One region of the Microbacterium luteolum genome, then DNA from elsewhere that is predicted to be linked to it. Evidence: riboswitches for the same ligand, from Rfam matches in the RefSeq annotation. Region 1 holds a riboswitch; each other region holds the start of a gene.

Evidence for each region. A riboswitch is a leader RNA that binds a small molecule or an ion and turns the genes downstream of it on or off. The one in region 1 is predicted to bind thiamine pyrophosphate.
Region 2: another riboswitch for thiamine pyrophosphate. It lies ahead of thiM (hydroxyethylthiazole kinase); the one in region 1 lies ahead of ABD648_RS11440 (MFS transporter).
Region 3: another riboswitch for thiamine pyrophosphate. It lies ahead of ABD648_RS15030 (ECF transporter S component); the one in region 1 lies ahead of ABD648_RS11440 (MFS transporter).

What each region holds. Positions count from the first base shown of each region.
Region 1 is NZ_BAAAUN010000001.1:2,379,117-2,383,484, reverse strand. Features, by position in the region: gene ABD648_RS11450 (MFS transporter) at 1-158, shown strand, start outside; gene ABD648_RS11445 (class I SAM-dependent methyltransferase) at 148-816, shown strand; gene ABD648_RS11440 (MFS transporter) at 880-2,151, opposite strand; TPP riboswitch at 2,145-2,252, opposite strand; gene ABD648_RS11435 (DUF4188 domain-containing protein) at 2,259-2,789, opposite strand; gene ABD648_RS11430 (MerR family transcriptional regulator) at 2,862-3,479, shown strand; gene ABD648_RS11425 (hypothetical protein) at 3,488-3,724, opposite strand; gene ABD648_RS11420 (DNA cytosine methyltransferase) at 3,999-4,368, shown strand, end outside.
Region 2 is NZ_BAAAUN010000002.1:265,312-269,679, forward strand. Features, by position in the region: gene pheT (phenylalanine--tRNA ligase subunit beta) at 1-1,142, shown strand, start outside; gene ABD648_RS20120 (ribonuclease FAU-1 family protein) at 1,189-1,911, shown strand; gene ABD648_RS20125 (NAD-dependent epimerase/dehydratase family protein) at 1,972-2,940, shown strand; TPP riboswitch at 2,947-3,040, shown strand; gene thiM (hydroxyethylthiazole kinase) at 3,032-3,880, shown strand; gene ABD648_RS20135 (bifunctional hydroxymethylpyrimidine kinase/phosphomethylpyrimidine kinase) at 3,877-4,368, shown strand, end outside.
Region 3 is NZ_BAAAUN010000001.1:3,101,665-3,106,032, forward strand. Features, by position in the region: gene ABD648_RS15020 (ABC transporter ATP-binding protein) at 1-925, shown strand, start outside; gene ABD648_RS15025 (D-alanyl-D-alanine carboxypeptidase) at 1,010-2,878, opposite strand; TPP riboswitch at 2,960-3,071, shown strand; gene ABD648_RS15030 (ECF transporter S component) at 3,062-3,712, shown strand; gene ABD648_RS15035 (ABC transporter ATP-binding protein) at 3,715-4,368, shown strand, end outside.

The sequences.
Region 1 (4,368 bases):
TCGGCGGACAACTGCAGAATGTCGTGGGGCCCTCGATATTCGGTGCCATAGTCGGCCCCAGCGCATGGGGTCTCGGTGTCGCGGTCGGCTGCGGCATCGTCATCGCCGGACTGCGCGCGTCCAGGGTCAGCCGCCGAGGGTGGTTCGATGATGACTGATTCGCACGCACGTGACCGTTGGGACTGGGAGTACACCATCCACAACGGGCCCCCGCGCCCCTCCTTGCCGATTGTCGACAGAGTGCTCGAAATCGCTCACCCTGGGGAACGAATTCTCTATGTGGGCATCGGAGATGGCCGGAACTTTCTGCCACTTATTGCCGCCGGCCTCGATGTCGTTGGTTGCGAGTTGTCGAGGGTTGCCATGGATCGACTCACAGCAGAGCATCCGGGGGTGGCGAACCGCGCCTTCCTCGGAAGTTTCGAGGATGTTTTCTCGGACCAAGAGCATTTCGATGGCGTCGTGATCTCGCGGGTCCTGGTACATGGTGACCTCGGCAGGACCGCGGCTCAACTGAATCGAGTTCGAGACATGCTGCGTGCCGGCGGCTTCGTCGCTACTCAATGGACCGCCGCCGGCACCGACCCGTGGCCCGGGTGGACCCGGGCTGCCCTCGATGAACGAGCGAACGTGCATCTCACCTACGCAGACGACCGAGTGCACAAGGTCTATCTGTCCTTCGCGGGGTGCGTTGAACTGCTCGAGAGCGCAGATTATGAGATCGAAAGAGGGCCTATCGCGGTCGACTTACCGCGAACAGCGGTGCCAGGTGGCATCGTTCGAGACTGGATCACCATCGCCAGATCGAAGAGGTGACGTGCCAGATGCCGACCGCTCCCGGAGCCTTGCGCGCTCTCGCGGCCCCATCCCAAGCGCCCTTCACTCCAACGGCGCAGCGCGGTCGGGTTCGGGGCCGAGGAGCGCGCCGATGATGAGCAGCGAAGACGCCGCGGCGAGCACGACGGCCACCGCAGTGCCCGCGCCGAGCGTGCTCTGCAATCCGGGCAGCCAGAACGGGTAGAGCGCCGGGATCACCATGGAGAGCGAGTAGCCGACCCCGTATCCGCTCGATCGCACGGAAACGGGAAAGCGCTCGGCGAGATAGGCGCCGACCGGGCCGTAGGCCGACACGGTGACGAGCTGCACAACGGTGACGGCCAGCACAGCGCCAGCGCCTTGCGAGGACATCGCCCACATGAGGGCCAGCGGAGCGGCGATGATCGCGAGGCCTCCGAAGGCGACGAAGAAGCGGCGCCGTCCGATCCGCTGCGAGATTGCACCGCTGGCGATCATCGCCGCAGCCGAGACGAGGGTGGCGACCAGCATGATGAGCGGCACGGTGGTCGGGCCGATCTGGGGTGCTTTGCTCAACAGGCCGGTGAGCACGGGGATCGCCATCTGCGTGAACAGCCAGAGGCCGGTCATCAGCGTGAACACCTGCCAGAGCTGGCGGCGGAACGGTCCGACCAGAATGTCGGCCAGAGGTCGGGTGCGGTGGGGGACGCTCGTCGAGACCGGGGAGTCGTGGACCCCGACGGAGTAGTAGCCGAGCATCGCCACCGCGAGCAGGGCGCCGGCGATGAACGGCATCCGCCATCCCCACATCGCGTAGTCGTCGGCTCCGAGCACCTGCAGGAGCGTCAGAGTGAGCGCGGCGATGAATGAGTTCGCGAGGGGGGACATGGCCATGATGCCGCCGCTGAGCAGGCCGCGCTGGCGTGGGGCAGACCATTCCATGGCGAGCGGGATCGCCGCGGAGTATTCGCCGCCGAGAAAGATGCCGCCGACGAAACGGAGGGCGACGAACGCCCAGAGGGTTGCTTCACCACCGACGTCGTGGTTCGGGATCAGGGCGATCAAGAGCGTTGTGATCGCGATGCCGGCGATCGCGATCTTGGTGGTGCTCGTGCGGCCGTAGCGGTCGGCGAGGCTTCCGAAGATGGCGGCTCCGAGCGGGCGTCCGAACAGGGTGGCGACGAAGATCAGGCCAGTCTGAGCCGGGTCGGGACCGAGCACGACCGCGGCCGCCGGGGCGAGCGCGATCACCGGCAGGAAGATATCGACCTGGTCGACGAAGTTGCCGAGCAATCCGCCGCGAACGGCCTTTCGTGCTCGGGAGGACGTCTCGGGTTCGGTGAAGAGGCGCGACATATGACTCGAATTCCTACGGCGGCATGACCCGCATCAGGTGTGAGGGTCGGCGCTGCGTCAGCGCCCTCTCAGCCCCTGCCGGGACTCCCCTGTGGTTGGAAGGAAGTCTAGGGGAGGCGCGGTTCGCTCAAGATCTCCGGGGACTGCGCCTGGCCAGGCACCGTCCGCCCCTCCGCGAACCGCGCCTGCGCCCGGTCGTGCCGCTTGCCGACCTCGACCATCTCCGTCGCCTTCGGCAGCCCCATCGGTTTCGTCGACACGTACACGCTCTCGGCGCGGTCGACGAGGAAGGTCTCGTGCCAGATGCCGACCGCTCCCGGAGCCTTGCGCGCCATCTTGTTGAAGCGGGTCCAGGCGGGTCGGTGCTCCTGCGACGGGCTGGACGCGTAGGCGTAGAGCTTGTCGACCGACGACCAGTACTGCACGACGTAGGGTCCGCCGGATCCGAACAGCAGTTGGTATCCGAGCATGCCCGAGTCGGGGTCGGTGGAGAGTTCGCGCAGCATCGGCGGCATGGCGAAGAAGGTCGGCAGCCACAGGTCGGGTCGCCACCAGCGGTTGATCTGCATCCCGATGTGGAACACGACGAGCTCGCCCTCGTGGCGGTGGGTCATGCGGCCCGTGATGACTTTCGACATGATGACTCCTCCTGATTGGATAGCTTCACTATCTATAATGGATAGCGCTACTATCGAAGTCAAGAGGTGGCCATGAGAATTTCCGAACTGTCAGCCCAGACGGGCGTGACCGTGCCGACGATCAAGTACTACCTGCGCGAGGGGCTGCTGCCCGAGGGAGAGCGCACTGCGCCGACCCAGGCCGCCTACGGCGAGAAGCATGTGGAGCGGCTGCGGGTGATCCGCGCGCTGCTCGATGCGGGGGTGAGCATCGCCGAGACGCGGCGGGTTCTGGCGGCGCTGGATGATCCGCCGGAGAGTCCGCACCTGCTGCTGGGTGCCGCGCATGGGGCGATCACTCCGCCGGTGGATGAAGCGCTGGATCTGACGGAGGCCGAGCGGCTCGTCGAAGGACTCGGATGGAAGCCGGGGATGTGCGATCCAGCGGTGCTGAGCGCGGTTGCGCGTGCGCTGCAGGGGCTGGACAACGCGGGGTTCGTCGTGCCGGATGCCGCGATGGCGGAGTACCTCGCGAGCATGCGGCGGATCGCGGATGCCGAGATCGCGGGGGTGCCGGAGGAGTCTGCGGAGGCAGCGGTGCGGTATGTGGTGTTGGGGTCGGTGTTGGTGGAGCCGTTGTTGTTGGCGTTGCGGCGGGTGGCGCAGCAGGTTAGCTCGGGGGAGCGATTTGCGAAAGAGCCTGACTTGTAGGTATCGGCCTAGAGCGGGCCGAAGGCTTCCTCCAGCACTCTTTTGAACGCTCGAGCAGCATTGAGATCGAAATGCATGCTCTGCGTCGGGCTGTCCCCCGGAGCGGGGCCGCCCTCTTTGTAGTTGTAGAGATAAACGAGCAGCGATCCATCCGTGTCGTGGACCAGTTGCACGTACGCATCCACTTCTGACTGTGGTGGTTTGACTTCGCGGTCGCCTTGGATGAGCTTCAGGATCCGGGCCATCCCTCGAACCTAGCGGTGGGTACGGCTCCGGCCTAGGTCGGGGGTGAGACGAGTGCCGGATGACCGGCAACTTGCAATCAGACACGTCCGGTGCTCACCACGAGGTGCCTTGAGGTAACCGGTAGCGCGCCTGCGGCGGCCATGTCAGAGGCTCGAACTAATCTGCGAATGCGAGCGTTGGAGGCTGTCGCGCTGCTGGCGCCGCGGTTTCGCGGTAGGCTGCTGAAAGCACATCAGATTCAGAGGAGCAATTTTGTCCGAGCATCAGTTCCGCATGGGCGAACTGTTCAGTGGGCCCGGCGGGATGGCGATGGGCGCGCGCCGGGCGGCCGATGCCGTTGCCGGGGTCGACCTTCGACACGCGTGGGCGAACGACTACGACCTCGATACGTGCCGTACTTATCACCACAACATTCTTGTCCCTGAATACGGGCAGCGGGCCGTGGTTGTTGAGTCGTCTGACGCCTTGCCGCTTGGTGGCGGTGGTGTCGTTCATCAGAACGTTCACGATCTGGACATCGAGGCCCTCAGCCCTATTGACGGATTCGCATTCGGATTCCCCTGCAACGACTACAGCTTGGTCGGCGAGTGGAAAGGGTTAAACGGCGAATACGGTCCCCTGTACACATACGGCGTGAAGGTGC
Region 2 (4,368 bases), on a different contig from region 1:
GAGGCTGGACCGTCATCCCGCCGACCTGGCGCCCCGACCTCACCGACAAGTGGACGCTCGCCGAGGAGGTCGCCCGTATCCACGGCCTCGACCGCATCCCCTCGGTGCTGCCGACGCCGCCTTCGGGGCGAGGCCTCACCGCGCATCAGCAGGGTCGCCGTCGTGTCGCCGACGCGCTGGCGGCCGCCGGTCTCGTCGAGACGCCGGCGTTCCCCTTCACGACGGAGGCGCAGAACGACCTGCACGGCTCGGCATCCGGACAGCACCTGCCCAGCATCCGCCTGGCGAATCCGCTCGACGGTCAGTCGCCGTTCCTGCGCCGGTCGCTCATCCCCGGCCTGCTGCAGACCGCGCACCGCAACATCGCGCGCGGCCTGACCGACATCGCGATCTTCGAGACCGGTGTCGTGTTCCTCCCGGAGCCCGGCGTCGAGTACGGCACGGACGACGTGCCGCCGCTCGGTGCTCGTCCCTCCGACGAGAAGCTCGCGGAGTTGAACGCCTCGATCCCGCCGCAGCACCGGCATGTTGCAGCCCTCCTGACCGGCAACGTCTCGCCGCGTCAGCCCGGGCGGGCCGCCGAGCCGGCCGGACTCGCCGAGGCGCTGGACGCCGTGCGCGTGATCGCCGCCGCCGCCGGCGTGGAGATCGATGTCGTCCAGGCCGAGCGCGCCGCTCTGCACCCCGGTCGCACCGGTTCTCTCCGCATCGCCGACGAGACCGTCGGCTACGTGGGCGAGCTGCACCCCGCTGTGGCGGAGGACGCCGACCTGCCGGGGCGCGCGACGGTGCTCGAGCTCGACCTCGATCGCATCCTCTCCCTTGCGGGCGGACGCATCGTCGCCGAGTCGCTCTCGACGTTCACGGCGGCGACGCAGGACGTCTCGCTCACCGTCCCCGCGAATGTCGCGGCAGGCGACCTGCGCGCGGCTCTGGTCGAGGGTGCCGGCGCCCTGCTCGAATCGGTGCGACTCGTCGACGACTATCGCGGCGAGGGCGTACCCGGCGGATCGAAGAGCCTGACGTTCGCGCTGCGCTTCCGCGCCGATGATCGCACGCTCACTGCGGCGGAGGCCACCGAGGCCAAGCTCGCGGGTGTGGCGGTCGCGGCCGAGCGCTTCGGCGCCGCGCTGCGCGACTGAGCGCGGGTTCCGCCGGACAGCGGCGGCGCCGGAGTACCGTGGCGGGATGAGCATCCTCCCCCAGGGCACTCCGGCTGCCGCCCCTGACGATGCGCGACCTCTCGGGGAAGGCCCGTTCCTTCCGCCGGGTGCGCAGATCGACTGGCATTACCGCAAGCCGGGCTGGCAGCCGGGGGAGCCGTCGACCATCTCTCCGATGCGCGTGGTGCGCGACGACGAGAACGGACTGGTCGCCTGGCTCGCACCCGGCACGCTGCAGGAGTCGCAGGGTGCTCCGGACGGGCAGCGCGTGCGCACGGTGCCCCTCGCGCGCCGCTGGCTGGAGGAGCGCACCCGCATCGTCGAGGAGTGGTGGGGCAACGGCGTGCTGCGCATCGCGCCCGCCGGCCTGCCGTGGTCGGTCTGGCTGTTCTGGAGCGAGACGACAGGACCGGAGTGGACGTTCGCGGGGTGGTACGTGAACCTCGAGAACGCGCATCTGCGCACCGACCACGACACGTACTCGTCGGATCACATCCTCGACGTGGAGATCGACCCCGACGGCGTGATCCACCTCAAGGACGAGGACGAACTGGCGGCGGCGATCGAACAGGGGCGGCTCAGCCCCGAGCAGGCCGCGCAGATCGAACGCCACGCGGACGCGGCGATCGCCTCGTTCGAGGCGGCGGACTGGCCCTTCGACGCCGAGTGGCTCGGTTGGCGGCCGGATCCCTCGTGGACGATCCCGGAGCTCGCCGGACTCGGGGAGCTGCGCCGCCGAGTGACATGACCTCCCTGCTCTGAGCGGAGAGACCTTCCCTCCGGAGCGGGATGCTGGTGACATGGACCCATGACGGACGTGCTGATCCTGGGTGGGACGGGCTGGCTCTCGGGGCGGATCGCCCGACGATGGCTGGATGCCGGGGCGGCGGTCACCTGCCTCGCGCGCGGTGAGCGGGCCGCGCCCGATGGTGCGGAGCTCGTACAGGGTGATCGCGATGACCCGGAGGTCTACACCCGGCTCACCGTGCGGGACTGGGATCACGTGGTCGACATCTCCTCGAAGGCCGCGCATGTCGCCGGCGCCGTCGACGCGCTCGGCGATCGCGCCGCACGCTGGACGTACGTCTCGTCGATGTCGGTCTACGCCGACGACGAGACGGTCGGGGCGGACGAGTCCGCGCCCCGGCATCCGCCCGCCCGGCCGGGCGACGAGTACGAGTACGGCGCGCAGAAGGCCGCGGCGGAAGATGCCGTCGGGACATTGGGCGAGCGTGCGCTCGTCGTGCGGCCGGGACTCATCGTCGGCGCCGGCGACCCGAGCGACCGGTTCGGATACTGGGCGGCCGCGTTCACGAGAGCAGGCGATGAACCGGTGCTGCTGCCTGCGGTCGATGGCCGCGCGGTGCAGGTGATCGACGTCGACGACCTCGCCGCGTACGTGGTCGCCGCGACCGGGAGCGGTTCCGTCAACACGATCGGCGACGCGAACCCGCTCGGTTACGTGCTGGAGTCCGTGCGCGCGGCATCCGGACACACGGGAGATACCGTGATCGCCACCGAGGAGTGGCTGCTCGCGCAGAGCGTCGAGTACTGGATGGGGGAGCGCTCTCTGCCGCTCTGGCTCCCGGCGGAGGCGACCGGGTTCATGACTCGTTCGAACGCGAGGTTCCACGCGACCGGTGGCACGCTCCGCCCGCTCGCCGAGACCATCGCGGATGTGGTCGCCGACGAGCGGACTCGCGGGATCGACCGCATCCGCCGCGCCGGGCTCACCAGGACGGAGGAGCGCGCGCTGCTGGCCGAGCTCGGTCGCTAGACTTCGAGCAGTGACACGGGGTGCCGCATCCGCGGCTGAGAACAGACCCGTCGAACCTGATCTAGTTCGTACTAGCGAAGGGATGTCGCCCATGAGCGATCGTCTGCGTCCGGAATCCACCATCGACCTCGCGGCTTCGGCCGGGACGCTGCTGGGGGTGCTGCGCGAGGCTCCGCCGTTGACGCACTGCATCACCAACGCCGTCGTCACCGGCTTCACGGCGAACGTGCTGCTCGCCGTGGGGGCGGCACCGGCCATGGTCGACATCGTCGGAGAGTCCGGGATGTTCGCCGGGGTCGCCTCCGGCCTGCTGATCAACCTCGGCACCCCGACGCCCGAGCAGCGTGCGGCGAGTGTCGAGGCGGTCGCCGGGGCCTCGGCAGCAGGCACACCCTGGGTGCTCGACCCGGTCGCCATCGGCGCGCTGCCCGTGCGCACCGCCCTCGCGCAGGAGCTCGTCGCACAGCGTCCCACCGCGATCCGCGGCAACGCCTCGGAGATCCTCGCGCTCGCGGGCCTCAGCGCGGGCGGCCGCGGCGTGGATGCGACGGACAGCACGGATGCCGCAGCCGATGCGGCTCTGTCGCTCGCGGCGCGTTTCGGGAGTGTGGTCGCCGTCTCCGGTCCTGTCGATCTGATCACCGACGGGCAGCGCGTGCTGCGCATCGCGAACGGCGATGAGCTGCTCACCCGCGTCACGGGCGGAGGCTGCGCGCTCGGCGCGGTGATGGCCGCGTTCCTCGGAGCGGCCAGGCGTGCGGGTGTCGACGCGTTCACCGCCGTCGCCTCGGCCAGCCTCGTCTACACGATCGCGGCGGAGCAGGCCGCGCTCCGGTCGACGGGGCCGGGCAGCTTCGCCGTCGCCCTGCTCGATGCCCTCTCCGCGGTGAGCGCGGCCGATCTCGCCGCCGGCGCCCGTGTCGAGAGCGGCGCGCTGTGAACGCCGATCTCTCGCTCTATCTCGTCACGGACCCCGCGCTCTGCGGCGCACGCGGTGTCGTCGAGACGGTGCGTCAGGCGGTCGACGGAGGCGTGCGCATCGTGCAGCTGCGTGACAAGGCCGCGACCGACGCCGAGATCGTCGACCAGCTGGTCGATCTCTCCCACGCGATAGACGGTCGTGCTCTGCTCGTCGTGAACGATCGTCTGGACGCCGCGATCGCGGCCCGGGAACGCGGGGCGCGGGTGGACGGCGTGCATCTCGGACAGGGGGATGCCTCGGTGCTCCGCGCCCGTGAGGCTCTCGGCCCCGATGCGGTCATCGGGCTGACGGCGAACAGCCCGGCGCACCTCGAGGCCGTGCTCGCGCTGCCGCCCGGCACCGTCGACCACCTCGGCGTCGGGGTCATCCGTCCCACGCTCACGAAACCGGACCACCCGCCGGCTCTGGGCATCGAGGGCTTCCGGGCGTTCGCCGCCGCGAGTCCG
Region 3 (4,368 bases), 720 kb from region 1:
CGTCATCGAGTTCGAGAACGTCGCGTTCTCCTACACGCCGGAGCGCCCGCTCATCCAGGACCTGTCCTTCCGCGTGGAGCCGGGGCAGACCGTCGCGATCGTCGGACCGACCGGCGCGGGCAAGACCACGCTGGTCAACCTGATCATGCGGTTCTACGAGCTCAGCGGCGGCCGGATCATGCTCGACGGTCAGGACATCGCCGAGATCACCCGCGACGACCTGCGCTCCCGCACCGGCATGGTGCTGCAGGACCCGTGGCTGTTCGCCGGCAGCATCCGAGAGAACATCCGCTACGGTCGCTCCACCGCGACCGACGACGAGGTTCTCGAGGCCGCGAAGGCGACGTACGTCGACCGGTTCGTGCACGCCCTCCCCGAGGGATACGACACGGTCCTCGACGAGGATGCGTCGAACGTCTCGGCGGGTGAGCGCCAGCTCATCACCATCGCCCGGGCATTCGTCGCGCAGCCGTCGATCCTCATCCTCGATGAGGCGACGTCAGCTGTCGACACCCGCACCGAGCTGCTGCTGCAGCACGCGATGGCCGCTCTCCGACAGGGACGCACGTCGTTCGTGATCGCGCACCGCCTTTCGACCATCCGCGACGCCGATCTCATCCTCGTGATGGAGCACGGTGACATCGTGGAGAAGGGCACGCACGACGAGCTCATCACGGCTCAGGGCGCCTACTGGCGGCTGTACCAGTCGCAGTTCGAGCAGGCGGCGACCGACATCGACGCCGAAGACGCCCTCACCGGGACGACCCCGGTCGTCGTCACGGGCGACGCCGACGACAGCGCTCAGGCTGAGGCGGATGACGCCGAGTCCGGTGCGTCGGTCGGAGCGCAGTCGCCGACCGCGGAGGCCGCGGCCGCTCAGCGTCTGATGGAGGACGGTGCCGACGGCTCCGGTCGCCGAGCCTGACCACCCGCACAGCACGACGCCCCATCCCGATCTTCCGGGGTGGGGCGTCGTGCTGTGACAAGCAGGTCAGGACGGGAGGGCCGCTCAGGGCTTGTCCGAGTGGATGCCGAGCAGTTGGAGCGGGTGCGTCAGCCGCCACCAGGGACTCGGTCCCTCGATGTCCTCCGCGAGCACGAGCGGCGTCGTGACGGAGTCGACGGGGCCCGATGTGGTCAGTGTTCCCACGGTGCCGTTGTCCTCGCGCTCGTCGCCCAGGTCGAATTCCGCGGTCGCTGTCGAGAGCGCCCCGTTCCAGAGCACGACGTGGGCGTCATCGTCGGTGACGACCTCGACCTTCTCGCCCCAGAGCGTGGTCACCTCTCCGACGACCGTGCCCTTCTCGACCGCCGGTGCCTGAGTCTGCAGCGCGGCCTCGGTCTCGGCGAAGAGCGCGCGCGTCGCGGCGAGGCGCTGCTCGTCGTCGGCTTGATTCAGCACCGCGGCGTACAGATGCACGGTGGTGTCGCCGATCGCCAGCTCCTTCGCCGTCAGCAGGTTCCAACCGACCAGCGATCCGGTCTTGATGCCCACGACACCGGGGTCGACGAGCATCCCGTTCGTGTTGATCACCGTGCCGGCACCCGGCAGGTCGACCGACGGCGTGCCGACGATCTCCGCGAAGACGGGGTTCTTCATCGCCCACTCGCCGAGCTTGAGCAGGGCATCAGGGGTCGCCACATTGCCCTCGTCGAAACCCGAGGGCGTGACCACGGTGATGCCGCCGAGCCCGCGCTCACGCAACCACACGGCCGCGGCATTCGCGAACTGCTCGTCCGATCCCCAGATCTCGGAGGCGAGGCGGTCGATGTAGTTGTTCGCGGAGCCCATCAGCGTGCCCTGCAGCATCTGATACTCGGTCAGCACGCCGTCGACCGGCACATCCAGGGCCGACTGATCCGAGCTGCGGTACTCCCAGTACTCGTCCTCGTCGTCGCTGTCGAAGGAGAACTCCGGACCCTGCTCGCCCACGGCGAGCGGCATCCGATCCAGCACCATCAGACTGGTGACGACCTTCGTGATGCTCGCGATGCTCGCAGCATCGGGAGTGGAAGCGGCGGAGCTCACACCGGCGACGCCGACGGCCGCGCTGCCCTGCGCCGGCCAGGTGAGAGTCGCTGCCGGGGCCGGGATGGTGTCGAACTCGATCGCCTGCACCGTGGGAGGAACCTCGTGCAGCGGCCAGAGCAGCGTCGTTCCCGCATATGCGGCAATCAGCCCGGCGAGGACTCCCAGCGGCACCAGCAGTCCCGGACGCGCGATGGCAGGCCGCAGGTTGGCGTCCCGCAGCAGCCCGTCCGCCTGCTCGTCCTCGGCGTCCTCGTCGAGCGTCGCCACGGTCGTGTGCTGCGCGACGGCGGAGCTGTCGACCCAGGTCAGGGCCGTGGCGGTGGCAGCCTCATCGGCCCACTGCGCGGGAGGCTCCGGCACTGTCGCGGTCTCGGCAGGGAGCGTCGTCGTCGGCGCATCGACGCGCGGCTTGAAGAGGGGCGGTTCCGCAACAGCGACAGCGCTGTCGGCCGCGACGGTCTCGGCGGGTGCGGTTTCGGTGAGTGCGACGGTCTCGGCGGCCGTGACCTCGGCGGCCGCGACGGTCTCGGCGGGTGCGGTTTCGGTGGGTGCGACCTCGGCGGCGGCCTCGGTGGAGCTGGTCCGCGGACGCGACGCATCCGCGGTGAACAGGGCATCGACCGCGACGGCAGAGGCCGCAAGGGGCGAGGTGTGCGTCGACGACGGCGGCGGAGCGTCCCCGGCGAACAGGGCGTCGGTCGCGAAGGCCGAGGCCTGGTCCGGCGTGCGCGTGGCGGCATCCGTCCCGAACGGGAACGCGGCGCGATCGGCGTCGGGGGATGCGTCCGTGGGGACGCCATCGCCCAGGACGCCCGTCGCCTCGTCGGCGGGATCAGAAGGGGTCACTCGTTTACGGTACCTAATCCCGGCGGCGATCGCGGCGGAGCGCCCCCGAGGAAACAGAGTGTCGGGACGCGGTAGGATCGTCAGCACAACCACGGGAGTCCGGCGAGCCGGGCTGAGAGGGAGCGAATCGCGCTTCGACCGTCGAACCTGATCTGGGTCATGCCAGCGCAGGGAGGAGTTCAGATGAGTACGTCCACGTCCACATCCGCGTCCACGAAGACGCAGGGTCAGACACCCGCCGCAGGCCTCTACCGCTGGCGCGTCGTCGACATCGTCGTGGCCGCCGTCCTCGGCGTCGCGATCGGCCTGGTCTTCTGGGGCTGGAACACGATCGGCTACGCCTGGTTCGGTGCGGCTGACGCCCTGACACCGGGCCTCGGCGGCATCGCCGTCGGCATCTGGCTGCTCGGCGGAGTCGTCGGCGGACTCGTGATCCGCAAGCCCGGTGCCGCCCTGGTCGTCGAGCTCGTCGCCGCGATCGTCTCGATGCTGATCGGCAATGTCTGGGGCATCTCCACCGTCCTCTCCGGACTCGTCCAGGGGCTCGGCGCGGAGATCATCTTCGCCCTGTTCTTCTACCGTCGCTTCGGTATCGTCGTCGCCGCGCTCGCCGGCATGGGTGCGGCCGCCGCCGCATGGGTGTTCGAGCTCTTCTACGGCAGCTCGCCGAACATCCTGAAGTCGTTCGAGTTCAACACGATCTACCTGGTCAGCGTCGTCGTATCGGGAGCGATCCTCGCGGGTGTGCTCGGCTGGCTCCTCGTGCGCGCTCTGGCGGTGACCGGTGCCTTGAGCCGCTTCGCCGTCGGGCGAGAGCACGTGCGCGAGGTCTGAGCGTGAGTGTCGCCGCCCCGGCCCGCGTGCAGGCCGCGGGCTGGGGGTGGCGCTATGCCGGTCGTAAGCGTCCGGCGGTCACCGACGTGAGCTTCACGATCGAGTCGGGCGAGCGCGTGCTCCTCCTCGGTGCCTCGGGTGCCGGGAAGTCCACGCTGCTCGCCGGACTCGCCGGCGTGCTCGGAGATGCCGACGAAGGCGAGCGCAACGGTTCCCTGCTCATCGACGGGGCCGCTCCCGAATCGCGGCGCGGACAGGTCGGCCTGGTGCTCCAGGATCCGGACGCCGGAATCGTGCTGTCCAAAGTGGGCGACGACATCGCCTTCGGCTGCGAGAACCTCGGTGTCGCGGCATCCGAGATCCCCGGCCGGGTCGCCGAGGCGATGGATGCCGTGGGCCTCGATGTTCCGCTCCACCGCGCGACGAAGGCGCTGTCGGGCGGGCAGAAGCAGCGGCTCGTGCTGGCCGGCGTGCTGGCCATGCGCCCCGGACTCCTCCTGCTCGATGAACCCACCGCGAACCTCGACCCCGAGGGGGTGCACGAGGTGCGGGCGAGCGTCGAGCGCGCTGTCGCCACGACCGGCGCGACGCTGATCGTGGTCGAGCACCGCACCCCTGTCTGGGTCGACCTGATGTCACGGGTGATCGTGCTCGCA